Regions from separate parts of the Streptomyces sp. NPDC090077 genome, predicted to be linked through region 2. Evidence: predicted binding sites of a transcription regulator. Region 2 holds the regulator's gene; the other holds the start of a gene.

Region 1 (10,711 bases), on a different contig from region 2:
ACCGAGAAGACCGTGATGAACCGCAGCTCCGTCGCCGTGCGCAGGGCCACCATCAGCAGCCCCGTGGTGATGAACACCGACACCACGACGAGCGTGCCCAGCTTCGTCTTGATCGAGAACGGCGAATAGGGCCGCAGACCCGGCCCGCGCGGCGGGCCGCTCACGCCTGCGCCGGGGTCTCCAGGGCGTACCCGACGCCGTGGACGGTACGGATCCGGTCCGCGCCGATCTTCCGCCGCAGGGCCTTGATGTGGCTGTCGACCGTACGGGTCCCCGACGCGTCGGCCCAGTCCCACACCTCCGCCAGCAGCTGCTCCCGCGAGAGCACCGCGCGCGGCGTCCCCGCCAGGCACACCAGCAGGTCGAACTCGGTCGGCGTCAGGTGCACGTCCTCCGCCTGCACCCGCACCCTGCGCTGCGCGTGGTCGATCTCCAGGTCGCCCAGGCGCAGCGTCGCCCCGCGCGGGGCCGTCGCGGCCAGCGTGGCCCGCTCCACCCGGCGCAGCAGCACGTGGACCCGCGCGGCCAGCTCGCGCATCGAGAACGGCTTCGTCATGTAGTCGTCGGCCCCGACCCCGAGGCCGACCAGCATGTCGGTCTCGTCGTCCCGGGCCGTGAGCATCAGCACCGGAACCGGCCGCTGGGCCTGGACCCGGCGGCAGACCTCCAGCCCGTCGAAGCCGGGCAGCATGACGTCCAGCACCAGCAGCTCCGGCTGCCAGCTCTCGGCGGCCGCGACGGCGGCAGGCCCGTCGTACGCCGTCTGCACCTGGAAGCCCTCGGCCCGCAGCCGGGCCGCGATGGCGTCGGCGATCGTGCGGTCGTCCTCGACCACGAGCACGCGCCGCTGGGCACCTGGAGTGGCCGCGGCGACGCTGTGGGTGGTGTGTGTCTGTTCCATGTCCCGCCCCTGAAGATCCCGCGTGATGGGGTGCAGCGTAGAGGAGCCACCGGCCTGCGGCCATGCGGGGTTCGGACAGGAGCCGGGGCCATCCGGAATCAGAGATTCATCCCGCCGCGTCGAACCCCGGCAGCGCGTCCAGCACCTTCCGGAGCCCCGGAGCCAGCTCCGTCTGGTCCGCCGCGACCTCGAAACCGCCGTGCACGAAGGCGTACGTGAACCCGTCGTAGACCGGCGGATCGGCCGTCGCCACCCGGGGCAGGTGCGCGAAGTCCGCCTCCCGCAGCGCGGTGCGCAGGGCCTCCAGCCGGGCCGGCTCCAGCCGCCCGGAGCGGATCTCGCGGGCCTTGCCGTCCAGGAGCGCCCAGGAGCCGTCGCCCTTGACGAGGACCGTCCGGGTCTGGCCCGCGAACCCCCCGCTGCGGGTCACGCGGACGAGGGTCTGCCCGGCGGGCACGGTTGCCGCCGAAGTGGGGGAGGGCGCCGCCGTGGGGGCGGTGGTGGGGGTGGGGGCGGCGGTGGGGGTGGCCGCCGGCGCGCTCCCGGGCGGGGGCGCCGTCACCGTCGGGGCCGCCGTCGTCGGGGCCGCCGTCGCCTCCGGGGGACCGCCGGACCCGCCGCCGCAGCCCGCCAGGACCAGCACCGCGCCCCACAGCACCACCGTCGCGGCCCCGGCCGCTCGGATCGCTCGCACACCCACCTCCGCAGGTACTCCGACCGAACACCGAGTATGGAGTTCCCGCCCCGCAACCGAAAGCACCCGGAGGCCGCCATCCGCCGCATCACCCCCTGGCGCGCGCTCCCTCCGCTGACCGCCGTGCTCCTCGGGCTGTGGGGGCTGCCGCGCGGCGCGGGCGGCGGCAGCATGTGGCGCGACGAGTCCACCACCTGGCAGGTGGCCCACCGCCCCCTCGGCGGGCTCTGGGACCTGCTCGGGCAGGTCGACGCGGTGCACGGCCTCCACTACCTGCTGATGCACGGGGTCTTCGCCCTGTGGGACGGCGGCCCGTGGGCCCTGCGGCTGCCGTCCGTGGCCGGCACGGCCCTCGCCGCCGCCGGAGTGGCCGCGGTGGCCCACCGGCTGGCGGGGGAACGGGCCGCACTGATCGCCGGCACCGCGTACGCCGTACTGCCGCCGGTACAGGCGTACGCGCAGGAGGGGCGCTCGTACGCCCTGGTCGCGGCGGCCGTGGTCTGGGCGACGTACCTGATGCTGCGCGAGCGGTGGGCGGCCTACGCGGTGGTGCTCCTGCTGGGCTGCTGGCTCCACGAGTTCGCCGTACTGGCCCTGCCCGCGCACGCGTTCACCGCCCGGCGGGCACGGGGCTGGCGGTGGGCTGCGGGGGCCGTCCTCGCGGGGCTGCTCCCGCTGGCCCTCGTCAGCGCACGACAGGCCCCGGCGCAGCTGGGGTGGCTGGGGCGGCCCTCGTGGCAGGACTGGGCCGCGTACGGGGTGCTCACGGCGGCGGTGCTGCTCCTGGCGCGGGGGATCCCCGGGAGCGAGGCCGTACGGGTCGCCGTACCGCTGGCGCTGCTGCCGCCCGGGGTGCTGATGGCGGTCTCCCTGGTGCACCCGCTGTACGTCGACCGGTACGTCCTCTACGCCCTGGCGGGCCTCGCGGTCCTGGTGGGGGTGCGGGGACGGCTGGTGCGGCCGAGGCCGGCGTGGGCGGTGGTGCTGGTGGGGCTGCTGCTGGTGCCGCTCGGGGTGTGGTCGGCGTGGCTGCGGACCCCGGAGGCGCGCAAGGACGACGCCCTCGCGGTCGCCGCGGCGGTGCGGGAGCGGGCCCGGCCGGGGGACGCGGTGCTGTTCATGCCGTCACGGCGACGGGAGTGGCTGCTGTCCTCGCCCGGGGTGTACGGCACCCTCCGCGACGTGGCCCTGTCCCGCAGCCCGGCCGCCTCCCGCACCCTCCACGGTACGGAACTGCCGCCGGAGGCCGTCCGGGCGGCGGTCCTGGCCTCCCCGAGGGTCATCGCCCTGCTGGACCCCCCGGACCAGCCCCTCGACGCCCACCCGGCCGAGGCGGCGAAGCGCGAGGCGCTGACGGCCGGCTTCGACCTCTGCTCCCTGACCCCGGTCCACGGTGCGCAGGTGGCGGTGTACGCACGGCGGGGCGGGTGCGGGTGAGGGGGCTCGCGCCCCGGGCCCACCATCTCCCCCCGACCCCCGACCCCCGACCCCCGACCCCCGACCCCCGACCCCCGACCCCCGACCCCCGACCCCCGACCCCCGTCCGCCGGGCGGCGGTTGCCCACCCGCCTCCCTGATCCGGTCCGGGGGCCACCGCCACCGCGGCCCCGCCTCGCCCGCACGGCCCCTCCCGCCCGCGGATGGGTCAGGATGGGCCGCAGACCGTGTCCGATGCCGCTTCCGGAGGCCCCGCATGCCCGTACCCGAGATACCCGGCCCGTTGGTCGGGAGCGCCTGGTTGGCCCAACACCTCGGGGACGTCGTGGTGTTCGACGCTTCCGTCGGGGCGCACCGCGGGGCACCCGTGCGGATCCCCGGTGCGCGGCCCTTCGACCTGGACGGCGCCCTTTCCGACCACGCGGCGGCGGCCCCGCACACCATGCCCTCCGCGGAGGACTTCGCCGAGGCCGTGCGGGGGCTCGGGGTCGGCGACGCCGATGCCGTGGTCGTGTACGACGGCGCCGGGATCTACTCCAGTGCCCGCGCCTGGTGGATGCTGCGCGCGATGGGCTTCGACCGGGCGGCCGTGCTGGACGGGGGGCTGCCCGCGTGGGAGGCCGCCGGGCTGCCCGTCGAGGCGGAGGCGGCGGCGTACGCGGGGCCGCGCGGCTCCTTCACCGCGCGGCCCCGGCCCGGGCTGCTGGTGGACGCCGGCGCCGTTGCCGGGGCACTCGCCGACCCGGCCGCGGCGGTGTTCGACGCCCGGACCCGCGAGCGCTTCGCCGGTACCGCCCCCGAGCCGCGGCCGGGGCTGCGGGGCGGGCACATGCCGGGCGCGCTGAACCTGCCGTTCGGCGAGCTCCAGGGGCCGGGCGGCCTGATGCGTCCCGCCGGGGAACTCCGCGAGGCGTTCGGGGCGTTGGCCGGGGAGCGGGAGCGGCTCTACTTCAGCTGCGGTTCGGGCGTCACGGCCTGCGTGCTCGCACTGGGGGCGACCCTCGCGGGGTACGGGGAGACCGCGGTGTACGACGGCTCGTGGAGCGAGTGGGGCCTGCCCTCGGAGCTGCGGCCGGTGGTGACGGGGCCCTGAGGTCGCGGGCCCTGAGGCCGCGGACCCTGAGGTCGCGGGGCCCTGAGGGGTGGGGCTAGCACCACCCCCGGTACGGATACCTGCACCAGCGCGGGCGGGCCTCCCGCTGGGCAGACTCGTCGGCATGGCACTCCACACCTTCTCCCGCACCGCTCTCGCCGCCGCTGCCACCGCCGCTGCCGCCGCCCTGCTCCTGTCGGGCTGCTCCTTCGTGGAGGAGGCCCGGCTGAAGACCGCCGCCGACGAGGCCACGGTCACCGATGCGGTCACGGCGGTGGAGCTGACGGGCCTCCGGCGGGGTTCCGTCGAGGTCACGCCGGGAAGCGGCCCCGGGGTGACCGTGCGCCGCGTCGCGCACTACCGGGGTGACACCGCGCCCGTGCCCGGGCAGCGGGTCTCGGGCGGGGTGCTGGGCTTCACCGACGGCTGCGGGGGCGACGGGGACTCCTGCTGGGTGGACTACCGGCTGGAGGTGCCGGCCTCGGTGCGGCTCAAGATCGGCAGCAGCAGCGGTGACATCACGGTGACGGGCGTGGCCTCCGCCGAGCTGGACTCCTCGTCCGGCGACGTCCGGGCCGAGCGGATCACGGGCCCGCTGAAGGTGCGCACCTCCTCCGGGGACCTGCGGGCCGCCGATCTGGCCGGTGCCGAGTTCGAGTTCCGCAGCAGCTCGGGGGACTCCACGGTCGGCTTCGCGAAGGCCCCGGCCTCGGTGTCCGTCACCACCAGCTCGGGCGACGTCACCCTGCGGGCGCCGCAGGCCCCGTACCGGGTGTCCGCCGACACCGCCTCGGGCGAACGGGACGTCACCCTCGGGGACGCCCCCGGCGCGACCTCCCGCATCGCGGTCCGCACGACCTCCGGGGACATCCGCATCGGTGCCTCCTAGTCCGCCACCGCGTCGACCTCCACCTCCACCAGCCAGGCCGGGTCGATGAAGCGGGACACCTCGACGAAGGTCGTCACCGGGCGGATCCCGGCGAAGCGCTCGCCGTGGGCCCGGGCGGCCTCCTCCCAGGCGGTGATGTCGGTCAGCATGATCCGGGTCCGCACGACGTCGGCGAGCGAGGCGCCGGCCTCCTCCAGGGCCCGCTGCGCGATGTCCAGGCAGCGCACCGTCTGGGCGTGGACGTCGCCCGGGCCGACCGTGGAGCCGTCGTCGCCGATCGGCGCCGTGCCGGCGACGGCCACGTACGCCCCCTTGCGCACCGCGCGGGAGAAGCCGATCCGGGGTTCCAGGGGCGAGCCCGAGCTGACGGTCCGTCGTATGTCTGTCATGCCGCCATGGTGCCGTCCGGGGCCCGCCGGGGGCGTTCGCCCCCGGCGAACGGGTGTTGGGGAACATTGCCGGGCGCAGAAGCATTGAGTCGGCATAGCTCAACTTCACTGCCGGAGGGAAGATCATGGCTTCGACGTCCGTAACGCTCACCCTGCCCGTACTGCCGCTCGACGACGAGGTCGTGCTGCCCGGGATGGTCGTTCCCCTGGACCTGTCCGACGCCGAGGTGCGCGGAGCCGTGGAGGCGGCGCAGGCGGCGGTGGGCAGCGGGAAGCCCCGGGTGCTGCTCGTGCCGCGGGTCGACGGGAAGTACGCCGGGATCGGCGTCCTCGGGACCGTCGAGCAGGTCGGGCGGCTCTCCGACGGGGATCCCGGGGCGCTGATCCGCGGCCGCGGCCGCGTCCGGATCGGCGCGGGGACCACCGGGCCCGGGGCGGCGCTCTGGGTCGAGGGGGAGACCGTCGACGAAAAGGTGCCCGACCCGCTGCCCGGGGCGGTCGCCGAGCTCGTCAAGGAGTACAAGGCCCTCGCCACCAGCTGGCTGAAGAAGCGCGGCGCCTGGCAGGTCGTGGACCGGGTCCAGCAGATCGAGGGGGTGTCGGCCCTCGCCGACAACTCCGGGTACTCGCCCTTCCTGAGCACGGCCCAGAAGGTGGAGCTGCTGGAGACGACCGACCCGGTCGCCCGGCTCCGGCTCGCCGTCAAGGCGCTCTCCGACCACCTCGCCGAACAGGACGTCGCCGAGTCCATCGCCAAGGACGTCCAGGACGGCGTCGAGAAGCAGCAGCGCGAGTTCCTGCTCCGCCGCCAGCTGGAGGCCGTCCGCAAGGAGCTGCGCGAGCTGGGCGGGGAGAAGGAGGGCGAGGAGTCCGACGACTACCGCGCCCGCGTCGAGGCCGCCGACCTGCCCGAGAAGGTGCGGGAGGCCGCGCTCAAGGAGGTCGACAAGCTGGAGCGGTCCAGCGACCAGAGCCCCGAGGGCTCCTGGATCCGCACCTGGCTGGACACCGTGCTGGAACTGCCCTGGAACGAGCGCACCGAGGACGCGTACGACATCCAGGGCGCCCGGGCGGTGCTCGACGCCGAACACGCCGGGCTGAACGACGTGAAGGACCGCATCACCGAGTACCTCGCCGTGCGCAAGCGGCGCGGCGAGCGCGGCATGGGCGTGGTCGGCGGACGGCGCGGGGGAGCGGTCCTGGCGCTCGTCGGTCCGCCCGGCGTCGGCAAGACCTCGCTCGGCGAGAGCGTGGCCCACGCCATGGGGCGGAAGTTCGTCCGCGTCGCCCTCGGCGGCGTCCGGGACGAGGCCGAGGTCCGCGGCCACCGCCGCACCTACGTCGGCGCCCTGCCCGGCCGCATCGTGCGGGCGATCAAGGAGGCCGGGTCCATGAACCCGGTCGTGCTCCTCGACGAGATCGACAAGGTCGGCTCCGACTTCCGGGGCGATCCGGCGGCCGCCCTGCTGGAGGTCCTGGACCCGGCGCAGAACCACACCTTCCGGGACCACTACCTGGAGGTGGAGCTGGACCTCAGCGACGTGGTCTTCCTCGCGACCGCCAACGTCCTGGAGGCCATCCCCGAGGCCCTCGCCGACCGCATGGAGCTGGTGCGCCTCGACGGCTACACCGAGGACGAGAAGGTCGTCATCGCCCGCGACCACCTGCTGCCCCGCCAGCTGGAGCGCGCCGGGCTGACCGCCGGAGAAGTGGTCCTCGGGGAGGACGCGCTGCGCAAGCTCGCCGGCGAGTACACCCGCGAGGCGGGCGTGCGCACCCTGGAGCGGTCCATCGCGCGGCTGCTGCGCAAGGTGGCCTCCCAGCACGAACTGGGCGAGCGGGAGTTCCCCTTCGCCATCGGCGCGGGTGAGCTCCGCGGCCTGATCGGCCGCCCGCACCACGTCCCGGAGTCCGCCCAGGACCCTGCGGAGCGGCGCACCGCGGTGCCCGGCGTGGCCACCGGCCTCGCCGTGACCGGGGCCGGCGGCGACGTCCTGTTCGTCGAGGCCTCCCTCGCCGACCCGGAGACCGGCGCCGCCGGGCTCACCCTCACGGGCCAGCTGGGCGACGTCATGAAGGAGTCGGCGCAGATCGCCCTCAGCTTCCTGCGCTCGCACGGCGCGGAGCTGGAGCTGCCGGTCGCCGACCTGAAGGACCGGGGCGTGCACATCCACTTCCCGGCGGGCGCGGTCCCCAAGGACGGTCCGAGCGCGGGCATCACCATGACCACCGCGCTGGCGTCCCTGCTCTCCGGCCGCCAGGTCCGCACGGACGTGGCCATGACCGGCGAGGTCTCGCTCACCGGGCGGGTCCTCCCGATCGGCGGGGTCAAGCAGAAGCTGCTCGCCGCGCACCGGGCCGGGCTGACCACCGTGATCATCCCCAAGCGGAACGAGGCCGACCTGGACGACGTCCCGAGCGAGGTGCTGGAGGGACTGGAGGTGCACCCGGTGACCGACGTGCGCCAGGTGCTGGAGCTCGCCCTCGCCCCGGCGGTGGTCTCCTTCACCAAGGCCGCCTGATCCGGAAGGCGCGCCGAGGGGCCGAGGGCCCGGGTACCCCCACCGGCGGGGCCCCGGGCCCTCGGCGCGTCCGCTGCGAAATACTGGTCCCGAACAGGGGTGCCACGGAGTGCCCCGCCACGGATGGGAGCGGCACGTGCACGGCAGCGAAGACCAGGAGTTCCTCGCCCTGGAGCGGGAGCTGTCCGTCTTCCTGCGGCGCGCCCGGGCCTCCTCCGGGGAAATGGCCCGCGCCCTGCACCCCGAGCTGGAGCCGGCCGCGTACGGGCTGCTGGTCCGGCTGGAGGCCGCCGGCCGCCAGCGGGCCACCGAGCTGGCCGCCTACTTCGGCGTCGGCAAGGCCACCATGAGCCGGCAGCTGCGCGCCCTGGAGGTACTCGGCCTGGTGGCCCGCGAGCCGGACCCCGCCGACGGCCGCGCCTTCCTCGTCGGCCTCACCGAGGAGGGCCGGGAGCGGTTCCTGCGCGTACGGGGGGCCCGGCGCGAGCAGTACATGCGCAAGCTGGCCGACTGGGACCGCGGCGAGGTCGCGGAACTGGCCCGGCTGCTCAACCAGCTCAACTCCGGCGAGGAGTAGGCGGCCGGGAGCGGTGGGCGGGCGGGAGCGGCCGAGCGGGGCTCAGAGCTCCGCGTAGACCGCCGAGGCGTCGTCGTGCCGCTTGTGCCGGGCGGGCGGGCGCAGCGGATCCGACTCCACGGCCCGGACCCGCCCGATCAGCCCCTGCGCGCCCTCCTTGCGCAGCACGTCCAGGCAGGCCGCCCAGTCGCCCTCCCCGAACGTGTCCGTCCAGCGGCTCGCCCCGTCCGTGAGCGCGGCCACCGCCAGCACCTCGGAGCGGGGGGTGCGCCCGGTGACGGCCCGGGCCGCCACCGCCGGATCCGCGGCCGCCGTGAAGAAGCCCCCCTCGGCGTTGCGCAGCGCGTCGGTCGCCGCCACCGAGCCGCGCACCGCGTCCGGGACCCGGTCCAGCCGGTCGTCCAGCACCGGTGTGACCGCGCCGCCGGGGGCGCGGAGCAGGAGTACGGAGTCCGAGAGCACGAGGTGCTCCACGTACGCCGTGTCCCACCGGACCACGACCACCGTCGCCTGCGGGGTGCGGACGTGAGAAAGGTCACAGGTTTCGCGGTGGGCGTCGGCGGTGTCCGCGATGGCCCGGGCCAGGACCCCCTCCAGGGGCATGTCCCGCCGCGATCCGGACAGTTCGGTCAATCGGCCGCCGAGCCGGGTGGAGAACCAGGGCACTCCGTGCACGCACCCGTCGTCCCCGCGCGGCGGGGTCACCCCGTCCAGGACGACCACGACGCCGCCTCCCGATGCAGGTGCCGACGCCGACACCCAGTCCTGGTTGGGGTGTTCCGGGTTGCCGGGTTCGGAGGCCAGGTCGATGCGCATGCGGACATTCTGCCCGCCGGGGCCCCCTGGGGGCCGGAAGGTCCATACCAATGCCGGGAGGGGCGGAGCCGGCCGCCCGGAGCCCCGCACACCCGCTCCCCGCGAAACGTGGGCGGGCATACTGCCAAAGCCCGCCGCGTTCTTTCAACCGCCCGTCCACGCCGGACCCCTGGCGCGCGGTGCCCGAGTTGGTCGGCCACTCCTCCGTGATGTTCACTCCTTCGAGTGGCCGGGTGGGCGATGTGCGGCTCTCCTCCCAACACACTGCGAAGGTCTGAGGCGGTACGAGGGGGCAGGGGGCGTTTACTTGTTGACCGGCCGTTACCTCGGCCACACGAGTAGACGAGCACGAGCACACGTACAGGATTGCGAGCACCGGTGTCCAAGAAGCGGTCTCGGAAGAACGGCACCGCCAGCGCCGACGCACCCGCCAACGCAGGACGGCGCGTACGCGTCCGCAGCAGGCTGGTCGTCGGAGTAGCAGTCGCCGGACTCACCGTCCTCGCGGCAGGCACCCCCGCCGTCGTTTCCGCCACGAGGGAACTCAACGACTCCCAGCGCCTGGTCACCCTGGCGGAGCAGACCCAGCACGCCCTGACGCTGGCCCACCTCCTCGGCGACGAGCGCGACGCCGTCGTCGAATACGCGGCCAAGGGCCGGCCCGGCAACGCCAAGGCACCCGTCGACGAGCGCACCGCGCGCACCGACCGGCAGATCGCCGAACTCCAGCCGGAGGCCGACGCGGAACTCGCCCGCGCCCTCGGCAAGGTCAAGGCCGTCCGCGCCGAAGCCGTCGACGGCAAGGGCACCGCCCTCGCCGCCCAGCAGGCCTACGCCGGACTCCTCACCGAACTCCTCACCCCCGGCGACCGCCTCGCCGAGCTCACCCCGCCCCGCGCCGAGGCCGCCCTCGCGGTCACCCGGCCCATGGCCCCCCTCGGCCAGGCCGTGGACCAGGCCTCGGCCACCCGCGGACTGCTCCTCGCCGCCCTGGCCGTCCCCCGCGCCGACCAGGCCCCGAACTCCGCCGTCGCCGACGAGCTCACCGGAGCCGCCCAGCGCTCCCGCGTACGCGAACAGGCCGCCCTCGACGACTTCGCGCGCGCCGCCCGTCCCGCCGTCCGCCAGACCCTCGCCGCCACCGTCACCGGCCCCGAGGTCAAGGCCGCCGACGACCAGCTCAAGCGCCTCACCGAGCGGTCCACCCTGACCCCGGCCGAGCGCAAGGCCACCGACGCCGCAGCCCTCGCCACCACCCTCACCGCCCGCATCGACCGGATGCGCTCGGTGGAGTCCACCCTCGCCGGCGACCGTGCCACCGCCTTCACCACGCTGCGCGACGACGACGTGACCCGGCTGGAGCTGATGGTCACCGGACTCGGCGTCCTCTTCC
Region 2 (10,711 bases):
CGCACACCCTGCGCGCCCCGCACTTCCGCCCCGACCTGGACGCCCTGCGCGCCGCGGTCACCCCGCGCACCCGGCTGCTCCTGCTCAACACCCCGCACAACCCCACGGGCACCGTCCTGACCCGCGAGGAGCTGGCCGCCATCGCCGAACTCGCCGTGGAGCGCGACCTCCTCGTCGTCACCGACGAGGTGTACGAGCACCTCGTCTTCGAGGGCGCGCACGTGCCGCTGGCCTCCCTGCCCGGCATGCGCGAACGCACCGTCACCATCTCCTCCGCCGGCAAGACCTTCTCCTTCACCGGCTGGAAGGTCGGCTGGGTCACCGCCCCGCCCGCGCTGGTCTCCGCGGTCCGCTCCGCCAAGCAGTTCCTCACGTACGTCTCCTCCGGCCCCTTCCAGTACGCCGTCGCCGAGGCCCTCGCCCTCCCCGACTCCTACTTCGACGGCTTCCGCGCGGACCTCGCCGCCAAGCGCGACCTCCTCTGCGACGGGCTCGCCGCCGCCGGCTTCGAGGTCTTCCGCCCGCAGGGCACGTACTTCATCACCACCGACGTCTCGCCCCTGGGCGAGAAGGACGGCCTCGCCTTCTGCCGCGCCCTGCCCGAGCGGGCCGGGGTCGTCGCCATCCCGAACCAGGTCTTCTACGACGACAAGTCCGCCGGGGCCACCCAGGTCCGCTGGGCCTTCTGCAAGCAGACCGACGTGCTCCAGGAGGCAGTGGACCGCCTCCGCCGGCTCTGAGGCCCGGCATGGACGTGACGACGAGAAGGGTCCCGCCCGCCTCCGGGCGCACCCGGCGAAGACGGGGGACGGCCTGGTCGGCCGGGCTCGCGCTCGGGGTGTTCGCCGCCGTGCGCGGGGCGGGGGTGCTGGTCATCGCCCTCGGCGCCTGGTGGGCCGGCCGGAACCCGGTCAAGGTGCTCGGCGGCTCCTGGGACTCCTTCTGGTATCTCTCCATCGCCGCCGACGGCTACGGCCGCACCCACATGTGGCCCGCCTCCGACTCCATCCAGAGCGACTACGCCTTCTTCCCGCTGTACCCGCTGCTGGTGGACCTCACCGGCGGCGGCCCCGTCGCCGGGCTCGTGGTGTCCTGGACGGCCGCGGCCGCCGCCGCCGTCGGGGTGTACCGCATCGGGGAGCTGCTGCTGGGGGCGCGGGCCGGGGTGCTGCTCGTCGCGCTGTGGGCCTCGCTGCCGCACGCGGTGGTGCTGAGCCTCGCCTACACCGAGCCCCTGCTGTGTGCGCTGGCCGCCTGGTCGCTGTACGCGCTGCTGCGGGAGCGCTGGATGGCGGCGGCCGTCCTGGCCGCGCTCGCCGGGCTGACCCGCCCCACCGGGATCGCCGTCGCCGCCGCCGTGACCGTCCTGGCCCTGCGGGAGCTGGTGGTCCGGCAGGGCCGCGCGCCCGAGGTGTGGGCGGCCGGGCTGCTGGCGCCAGCGGGCTGGGCCTCGTACGTCGTGGCCGTCGGGGCGCACCGCCACGACCCCCTCGGCTACTTCACCGTCCAGCGGCAGTGGGGCTCGCGCTTCGACTTCGGCGGCGGGACGCTGGAGACGGTCTGGAAGGTCCTCTCCGGCGGGCCCGTGACGATCCCGGTCGGGGTGACGCTGGCCGTGCTCGCCGCCGCCGGGCTGCTCGCGGTGCTGGCCGTACTGGACCGGACGCCGCTGCCGCTGCTCGTGTACGCCGGGACACTGCTGGTGATCACCTTCGGCGGGGCGGGCTACTTCGAGTCGAAGCCGCGCTTCCTGCTGCCCGCGTTCCCGCTGCTGCTGCCGGTGGCGGCCGCCATGGCGAGAGCCCGGCCGCGTACGGCGATCGCGGTGACCGCCGGCCTGGCCGGGCTCTCGTACGGCTACGGGGCGTACCTGCTGCTGATGGCGAAGGTGCCCCTGTAGGCCGTGTGGACCCCGTGGGGCCCGGAGGGAGGGGGGACGGCTACTCGCCGTCCTCCTCCTTCTTCTCGTCGCCCTCGGCGGAGTCGACGTCCTTCTCCAGGCCGAGCTGCTCCAGCAGCCACTTGTCGAACTCGATCGACGCGCGGACCCAGCTGACCGTGGAGGACACGAAGTGCTCCAGGCTGACGCCCGTGCCGATCAGCATCTGCGCCTCGCCGATCAGGCGGACGGAGCCGTCGTCGTGCGTGTGGCTGTAGACCTTCGGCCACAGGGTGCGGCGGTTCCAGTCGTCGATCGACTCCAGCAGCTGCGGCTTGTCGTCGAGGGCGTGGGGGCGGTCGTAGAAGGTCCGCACGGAGAAGACCTGCTGCTCGCCCTCGCCGCGGAACATGAAGTAGGTGCGGAAGTCCTCCCACGGCGCCGCGAGGTCACCCTCGTCGTCGACGACGTACTTCAGCTCCATCTGCTCCAGGAGCTGCTTCACCAGGTCCTGGTCGGGGACGACGGGGCCCGCCGGTCCTTGGCCTTGCGGTTCGGGCTGACCCCCGAAGTTCGGAATCGAGGCCGGGTCGATGCTCACCGTGTACTTCCCTTCGTGCGGATACCGCCATCCTCCCCCATCGCGCCCACCCCGTGTCCAGCCCCGGACCGGCGATCCGCTCCGGGCGGACACGGGGGGCCGCGCGGCCCTTACAGGGCGCGGCCGACCAGCAGGTCCTCGCCCGCCACGTCGACGCGTACGGTGTCCCCGTCGCGGACCTCGCCGGAGAGGATCTCCTTGGCCAGGCGGTCGCCCACGGCCGTCTGGATCAGACGGCGCAGGGGCCGGGCACCGTAGGCCGGGTCGTTGCCCTTGTCCGCCAGCCAGGCCAGGGCCGCGGGGGTGACGTCCAGGGCGAGCCTGCGGTCGGCGAGGCGCTTGGCGAGCCGGGCGATCTGGAGCTCGGCGATGTGCGCCAGCTCGTCGCGGGTCAGTGCGGAGAAGACCACGAGGTCGTCGAGGCGGTTGAGGAACTCGGGCTTGAAGCTCGCCCGGACCACGTCCAGGACCTTGGCCTTCTTGTCCTCGTCCGAGGTGACCGGGTCGACCAGGAACTGGCTGCCCAGGTTCGAGGTGAGGATCAGGATGGTGTTGCGGAAGTCCACCGTCCGGCCCTGGCCGTCGGTGAGGCGGCCGTCGTCGAGGACCTGGAGCAGGATGTCGAAGACCTCCGGGTGGGCCTTCTCGACCTCGTCCAGCAGCACCACGCTGTACGGGCGGCGGCGGACGGCCTCGGTGAGCTGGCCGCCCTCCTCGTAGCCCACGTAGCCGGGAGGGGCGCCGACGAGCCGGGCCACGCTGTGCTTCTCGGAGTACTCGGACATGTCGATGCGGACCATGGCCCGCTCGTCGTCGAAGAGGAAGTCCGCGAGGGCCTTGGCCAGCTCCGTCTTGCCCACGCCCGTCGGGCCCAGGAAGAGGAACGAGCCGGTGGGGCGGTCCGGGTCGGCGATGCCGGCGCGGGTGCGGCGCACGGCGTCCGCCACGGCCCGTACGGCCTCGCCCTGGCCGATCAGGCGGCGGCCCAGCTCCTCCTCCATGCGCAGCAGCTTCTGGGTCTCCCCTTCGAGGAGCCGGCCGGCCGGGATCCCGGTCCAGGCGCCGACCACGTCGGCGATGTCGTCGGGTCCGACCTCGTCCTTGACCATGGTGCCCTTGGACGCCTCCGCCTCGGCCTCGGTGGCCTCCGCCAGCTCGCGCTCCAGCTGCGGGATCTCCCCGTAGAGCAGCTTGGAGGCGGTGTCGAAGTCGCCGTCGCGCTGGGCGCGCTCGGCCTGGCCGCGCAGGTCGTCCAGGCGCTCCTTGAGCTCGCCGACGCGGTTGAGGGACTGCTTCTCCTTCTCCCAGCGCGCGGTGAGGCCGCGCAGCTCCTCCTCGCGGTCCGCGAGGTCCTTGCGGATCTTGTCGAGGCGTTCGATCGAGGCCGGGTCGGACTCGTTCTTCAGCGCCAGCTCCTCCATCCGCATCCGGTCCACGGAGCGCTGGAGCTCGTCGATCTCCACGGGCGAGGAGTCGATCTCCATGCGGAGCCGGGAGGCCGCCTCGTCGACGAGGTCGATGGCCTTGTCGGGCAGGAAGCGGGAGGTGATGTAGCGGTCGGAGAGGGTGGCGGCGGCGACGAGGGCGCTGTCGTTGATGACCACCTTGTGGTGGGCCTCGTAGCGGCCCTTGAGCCCGCGCAGGATCGCGATGGTGTCCTCGACGGTGGGCTCGGCGACCAGCACCTGCTGGAAGCGGCGCTCCAGGGCCGGGTCCTTCTCGATCCGCTCGCGGTACTCGTCCAGGGTGGTGGCGCCGACCATGCGCAGCTCGCCGCGGGCCAGCATGGGCTTGAGCATGTTGCCCGCGTCCATGGCGGAGTCCCCGCCGGCCCCGGCACCGACGACGGTGTGGAGCTCGTCGATGAAGGTGATGATCTGGCCCTCGCTCGACTTGATCTCGGCGAGGACGGTCTTCAGGCGCTCCTCGAACTCGCCGCGGTACTTGGCGCCGGCCACCATCGCGCCGAGGTCGAGGGAGACGAGCCGCTTGCCCTTGAGGGACTCGGGGACGTCGCCCTTGACGATGCGCTGGGCCAGGCCCTCGACGACGGCGGTCTTGCCGACGCCGGGCTCGCCGATCAGCACCGGGTTGTTCTTGGTGCGCCGGGAGAGGACCTGGACGACGCGCCGGATCTCGTGGTCGCGGCCGATGACGGGGTCGAGCTTGCCGTCGCGGGCGGCGGCGGTGAAATCGGTGCCGAACTTCTCCAGGGCCTTGTACTGGCCCTCGGGGTCGGGGGTGGTCACCCGCCGTGCTCCTCGTGCGTTCTGGAAGGCGTCCAGCAGCTTCTTCGCCGTGGCGCCCTGGGCGGAAAGGACCTCACCGGCCGGTCCGCCCTTGGCGGCGACGGCGATGAGGAGGTGTTCGGTGGAGAGGTACTCGTCGCCGAGGCGGCCGGCCTCGGCGTCGGCCTCGGCCAGTACGGCGAGCAGGTCGCGGCTGGGCTGCGGGGGCGCGACGGTGGAGCCGGTGACGCTGGGCAGGGCGGCGAGCAGGCGCTCGGCCCCGGCGCGGACGGCGGCCTGGTCGGCGTCGGTGGCGACCAGCAGGTCGACGACGTTCTCGTTGTCCTCGCCGGCGAGCAGCGCCAGCAGGAGGTGTGCGGGGGTCAGGTCGGCGTGGCCGTCCTTGACGGCCCTGCTCGTGGCCGCGTTCAGGGCGTCACGGCTCTTGTTGGTCAGCTCGGCGTCCACTCTCGGTTTCTCCTCTCCGGCGGGCGTACGAGACGCGTCGCACCCGGCGGGCCGCGTGCGTACTCTGACAGATTCAGCATCTGCAAAGTTGAGTCTATTCCACTCAAGGCGGCTTTCGCGGCCATTCCGCCGCCGGATCCCGCGGATGCCCGGGCGTACGCTTCGGCCCATGTCCCATGACGTACTCAACCCGACGCCCGAGTACCTCGCCTTCTGGCGGGAGCGGCACGTCTGCACCCTGACCACCCCGCGCCCGGACGGCACGCCGCACGTGGTGCCCGTGGGCGTCACCTACGACCCTGAGGCCGGGCTGGCACGGGTGATCAGCAACAAGCACAGCAAGAAGGTCCGCAACGTCCTGGCGGCGGCCGGCGGCGGCGCCCGGGTCGCGGTCTGCCAGATGGAGGGCAGGCGCTGGGCCACCCTGGAGGGGCGCGCGGTGGTCCGTACGGACGAGGCCTCGGTCGCCGAGGCCGTGGCGCGCTACGCGGAGCGGTACGGGCGGACGCCCTCGCCCAACCCGGACCGGGTGGTCCTGGAGATCACCCTCGACCGGGCCATGGGCCGGGCCTGAGCCCCGGGGGCGGACCCGGAGCGGCCTGCGGGCACTCCCCGGCGGACGCCGGGACGATTGTCCGGTTCAACCACTGGACGCGGACATCACAACGGCGCCATCGTGGTCAGGTCCACGATGGCGCCGTTGTGTGGGGGTAGCACCTGGAGCGATCTGCAACGACGGGGGAATCGCCTCAGGCACTGCGGGGGGTGGCGGTGGTGATATCGGGTTCGAAGAGCTGGTGGTCACGCTGGTCCAGGTTGACGAAGACCATGCCGTACCGGACCTCGCAGCGGACGGGCTGCGGTGCGCCCCGGGGGCGGCGCAGACAGCGGTAGGCGCGGACGTCTTCGTCCTCCTCGCGCACGACGACGATCGGCTGGCCGAAAAGAGTGACCATCAACGAGTCGCCGGCGTAGGGAATCGCCGTGGCGAGGTCGATGAACTGCCACCCGGAGCGGTACGCGGATGCCATTTCGCGACGGAAGTCGCGGTCGTCGGGGGTCATCAGGAGACCTGCGCAGGCGTGCTGTTCCAGCCGAAATCGCCCTCGACCGTCGCCGCGGCCGACGAGACCGGAGCGGCCTGAGAGCTTCCCGCGTCCCCGTCGGCGGCTATGGCCGCCCCAAAGACCGCAACGGCGGAGAAAACAACGGCAAGCGCCGAGCGAAGCATTCTCTTATACATGGTCGGCTTCGTCCTCACTTGATGGAATCCTCTCCCCCGCACTGTCAGACGATGGCTCATTCAGGCACGTCAGTGCCACAGGGACGATGCATCATGTTCTTACATGTTCAGGACCCTGGGGGGTGGAGATTTGCCCAAGAGCGACATAAACCCGACACATCGCCACCCCGTCACGGAGATGTGCACCGAGGGAGCGCGACTGTACGCCGCCGCCCTGAGCACCGGCCGCGTCGCGCGGGGCGAGGTCAAGAACGCGCCCTGCCTGCTCGAATTCGCACTGCTGCGACCCGACCCTGATGACGCCAACCAGCTGCGCGCGGTTGCTCCGTCCGTCGCCCTGGCCCAGCGGCTGCATCCGCTCGAACGCGAGATCCAGGAGCGCCGGCGCACCGCCGTGGACCTCACCGACGCATTCGAGCCGTTCCTGACCATCAGCGCCCAAAGCCCCGCCAACACCCACGCCATCACGGTCCTGGAGGGGTTCGACCAGATCAACGCCGCCATCGACCTGGCCACCTCCGAGTGCCACACGGAGGCCCTGACCATCCAGCCCGGCGGCGCCCGGCCGACGTTCGTCCTCAGCGAGTCGCTGGAGCGCGCCACTCCGATGATCGACCGCGGGGTGAGCATCCGGACGCTCTACCAGCACACCGTGCGGCACAGCCAGGGCACGCTCGCCTACGTGGACCGGATCTCCGCGGGGAAGGTGGAGATCCGCACGCTGGAGGAGCTGATAGAGCGTCTCATGATCTTCGACCGGACGGTGGCCTTCATCCCCGCCAGCGATGACCGGAAGGTGGCCCTGGAGCTGCGACATCCGGGTCTCGTGGACTACCTCATCAAGGTTTTCGAACAACTCTGGCGCAGGGGCGTCCCGTTGGGCGACGAGATCACCTACACGCACCACCCGGATGGTATCTCCGGAGTGCAGCGTTCCATCGCACAGCTGCTGATCGAGGGCCACGTGGACGAGGCGATCGCCCGCCGGCTGGGAATGAACGTACGTACCTGCCGCGCGCACATCGCGAAGCTGGCCGCGGCGCTCGGCAGCGGCAGCCGGGCCCAGCTCGGCTACCTCATCGCCCAGTCCGGGATCCTGCACGGCTCGGGCCCGGCGCAGCTCCCCGAGGCCTGACGGGGCCCGCGGGTGGCCGCGGGGAGCCGCGGGACGCCCCGGACGCGCACAAGGCCCCGTGGGGCCCCTCCTCGTACGGGAGGGGCCCCACGGGGCCTTCGCCTTCGCTGCGCGGCGCGCGGGTCAGTCGCCCGGACGCCGGGTGGGGCGCCAGACGACCAGTGCGCTGCCCGGCACCGGCGGCTGGTACGGAACCAGGTCGCGGCGGTACGAGGCGTGCACCTGGGCCTCGCGGGCCTGGAGGGCGGCGGCCGCTCCGTCCACGGCGGCGGACAGCTCGGCCACGCGCTGCTGGAGCGCGGCCACCTGGTTCTCCAGTTCGATGATCCGCTTGATCCCGGCCAGGTTGATGCCCTCGTCCTGGGACAGCTGCTGCACCGTGCGGAGCAGCTCGATGTCCCTGGCCGAATAGCGCCGGCCGCGGCCGGCCGTGCGGTCCGGGGAGACCAGGCCGAGACGGTCGTACTGGCGCAGGGTCTGCGGATGCAGGCCCGAGAGCTGGGCGGCCACCGAGATCACGTAGACCGGGGTCTCGTCGGTGAGCTGGTACGCCCCCTCGCCGAAGCGGGGCTGTCGTCGGCGGCCGTCCATGTCATGCTCCCTTCGCGGACTCGAACAGGAGGGCGCGCGGGTCCTCGGACCCGGTCGCGTCCCGGTACATCTCCAGGGCCTCGCGGGCCTTGTCGGACAGCTCCGCCGGAACCGCGACCTCCACCGTGACGAGCAGGTCGCCGCGGGTGCCGTCCTTGCGGACCGCCCCCTTGCCGCGGGCCCGCATGGTGCGGCCGCCGGGGGTGCCCGGGGGGAGCTTCAGGGTGACCGGGGGGCCGCCCAGGGTCGGCACCTTGATGTCGGCGCCCAGGACGGCCTCGGCGAAGGTCACCGGGACCGTCACCGTGAGGTTGTCGCCCTTGCGGCCGAACACCGGGTGGGTGCCCACGTGCACGACCACGTACAGGTCGCCCGCCGGGCCGCCGCGCTCGCCCGGGGCGCCCTTGCCGCGCAGCCGGATCCGCTGGCCGTCGGAGACGCCCGCCGGGATCCGGACCTGCATGGTGCGGGAGGACTTGGCCCGCCCGCTGCCCTTGCAGACCTCGCAGGGGTTCTCCGCGATCAGGCCGCGGCCCTTGCAGTCCGCGCAGGGGTCGGTCAGCGAGAAGCCGCCGCCGCTGCCCCGGGAGACCTGGCCGGTGCCGACGCAGGTCGGGCACACCCGGGGGGTGCCGTTCGTGTCGCCGGTGCCCGAACAGGCCTTGCAGGGGGCCTGCGAGGACATCCGCAGCGGCACCGTCGCGCCGTCCACGGCCTCCGTGAAGGAGAGCGTGACCTCCGACTCGACGTCCTGGCCGCGGCGCGGCTGGGTGCGGGTGCCCGCACCGGGGCCGGCGCCGCGGTTGAACAGGCCGCCGAAGACGTCGCCCAGGCCGCCGCCGAAGCCGCCCTGGCCGCCCTGCTGCGTACCGCCGAACAGGTCGCCCAGGTCGAAGTTGAACGATCCGCCGCCGCCCGGACCGGGGCGGAAGCCACCGTTCCCGAACAGCGCGCGGGCCTCGTCGTACTCCTTGCGCTTCTTGGCGTCGCCGAGGACGTCGTTCGCCTCGGAGATCTCCTTGAAGCGCTCCTCGGCCGAGGCGTCGCCCTTGTTGGCGTCCGGGTGGAACTCGCGGGCGAGCTTCCGGTACGCCTTCTTGATCTCGGCCTCGGTGGCGTCCTTCGGGACACCGAGGACCTTGTAGTAGTCCTTCTCGACGAAGTCCTTCGTGCTCATCCCCGGTGTCCCTCCTCTCGGATCCCTACATGGTGTGCGTCAGCCCTTGTCGGGGGCATCCGTGTCCTTGTCGGACGGCGTGTCGCCGTCACCGGACTCGGACTTCGCGGCGGGCGCCGCGCCCGGCTGGGGCTCGGCCACCGCGACCCGCGCGGGGCGGATCGTGCGCTCGCCGATCCGGTACCCCGGCTGCAGGATCGCCACGCAGGTCGTCTCGGTGACGTCCGGCGCGTACGAGTGCATCAGGGCCTCGTGGATCGTCGGGTCGAAGGGCTCGCCCTCCTTGCCGAACTGCTGCAGCCCCATCTTGGCGGCGGCGGTCTCCAGCGACTCGGCGACCGACTTGAAGCCGCCGACCAGCTCGCCGTGCTCCCGCGCCCGGCCGATGTCGTCCAGGGTCGGGAGGAGCTCCGTCAGCAGGCTCGCGACCGCGATCTCCTTGACGGCGACCCGGTCCCGCTCCACGCGGCGACGGTAGTTCTGGTACTCGGCCTGGAGCCGCTGGAGGTCCGCGGTGCGCTCGCCGAGCGCGGTGCGGGCCTGGTCCAGCTGCGCCAGCAGGGCCACATCCTGAGCCGTGTCCCCGGCCGGGGCCGCCTCGTCCTCCTTCTTGGAGGAGTCGGCGGCCTTCGGCTCCGCGTCGTCACTGCCGGCGCCGGTGGGGACTTCAGGCTTCTCGTCGAAACCCGGGGTCTCCTCCGACATCAGGCAGCGCCGCCCTTCGGCTTCTCGTCGTCGACGATCTCGGCGTCGACGACGTCGTCGTCGGCCTTGGCCTGGCCCGCGTCACCCGCGCCGCCGGCGGCCTGGGCGGCCTGGGCGTCGGCGTAGATGGCCTGGCCGAGCTTCTGGCTGACCGCGGCGAGCTTCTCCGTCGCGGTGCGGATCTCGGCGGCGTCGTCGCCCTTGAGCTTGTCCTTCAGCTCGGTGACGGCCGTCTCGACCTCGGTCTTGACCTCGGCCGGGACCTTCTCCGCGTTGTCCGCGAGGAACTTCTCCGTCTGGTAGACGAGCTGCTCGCCCTGGTTGCGGGACTCGGCCGCCTCCTTGCGGCGCAGGTCCTCGTCCGCGTACTGCTCGGCCTCCTGGCGCATGCGGTCGACCTCGTCCTTGCCGAGCGAGGAGCCGCCGGTGACGGTCATCTTCTGCTCCTTGCCCGTGCCAAGGTCCTTGGCCGTGACGTGCATGATGCCGTTCGCGTCGATGTCGAAGGAGACCTCGATCTGCGGGACGCCGCGCGGGGCCGGCGGCAGGCCCGTCAGCTCGAACATGCCGAGCTTCTTGTTGTACGCCGCGATCTCGCGCTCGCCCTGGTAGACCTGGATCTGCACGGACGGCTGGTTGTCCTCGGCCGTCGTGAAGATCTCCGACCGCTTGGTCGGGATGGTC

Evidence for each region. Region 2 encodes HspR, which represses chaperone genes until heat shock. Its sites were predicted from a motif close to TTGAGNNNNNNNNNCTCAA; they were not measured.
Region 1: a site for HspR is predicted at 5,488-5,506, ahead of lon (endopeptidase La). Genes of this name have one in related genera too.

The regions. Positions count from the first base shown of each region.
Region 1 covers NZ_JBIVEG010000020.1:29,441-40,151, forward strand. The annotation lists gene ACIPW5_RS27585 (ATP-binding protein) at 1-164, opposite strand, end outside; gene ACIPW5_RS27590 (response regulator transcription factor) at 161-901, opposite strand; gene ACIPW5_RS27595 (hypothetical protein) at 1,008-1,595, opposite strand; gene ACIPW5_RS27600 (hypothetical protein) at 1,632-3,032, shown strand; gene ACIPW5_RS27605 (sulfurtransferase) at 3,289-4,125, shown strand; gene ACIPW5_RS27610 (DUF4097 family beta strand repeat-containing protein) at 4,250-5,014, shown strand; gene ACIPW5_RS27615 (RidA family protein) at 5,011-5,403, opposite strand; gene lon (endopeptidase La) at 5,529-7,925, shown strand; gene ACIPW5_RS27625 (MarR family winged helix-turn-helix transcriptional regulator) at 8,062-8,502, shown strand; gene ACIPW5_RS27630 (hypothetical protein) at 8,545-9,318, opposite strand; gene ACIPW5_RS27635 (nitrate- and nitrite sensing domain-containing protein) at 9,697-10,711, shown strand, end outside.
Region 2 covers NZ_JBIVEG010000021.1:86,701-97,411, forward strand. The annotation lists gene ACIPW5_RS28595 (pyridoxal phosphate-dependent aminotransferase) at 1-740, shown strand, start outside; gene ACIPW5_RS28600 (glycosyltransferase family 39 protein) at 749-1,900, shown strand; gene ACIPW5_RS28605 (YbjN domain-containing protein) at 1,941-2,480, opposite strand; gene clpB (ATP-dependent chaperone ClpB) at 2,591-5,176, opposite strand; gene ACIPW5_RS28615 (pyridoxamine 5'-phosphate oxidase family protein) at 5,346-5,750, shown strand; gene ACIPW5_RS28620 (hypothetical protein) at 5,926-6,240, opposite strand; gene ACIPW5_RS28625 (hypothetical protein) at 6,240-6,437, opposite strand; gene ACIPW5_RS28630 (helix-turn-helix transcriptional regulator) at 6,523-7,554, shown strand; gene ACIPW5_RS28635 (heat shock protein transcriptional repressor HspR) at 7,678-8,145, opposite strand; gene dnaJ (molecular chaperone DnaJ) at 8,147-9,322, opposite strand; gene grpE (nucleotide exchange factor GrpE) at 9,362-10,027, opposite strand; gene dnaK (molecular chaperone DnaK) at 10,027-10,711, opposite strand, start outside.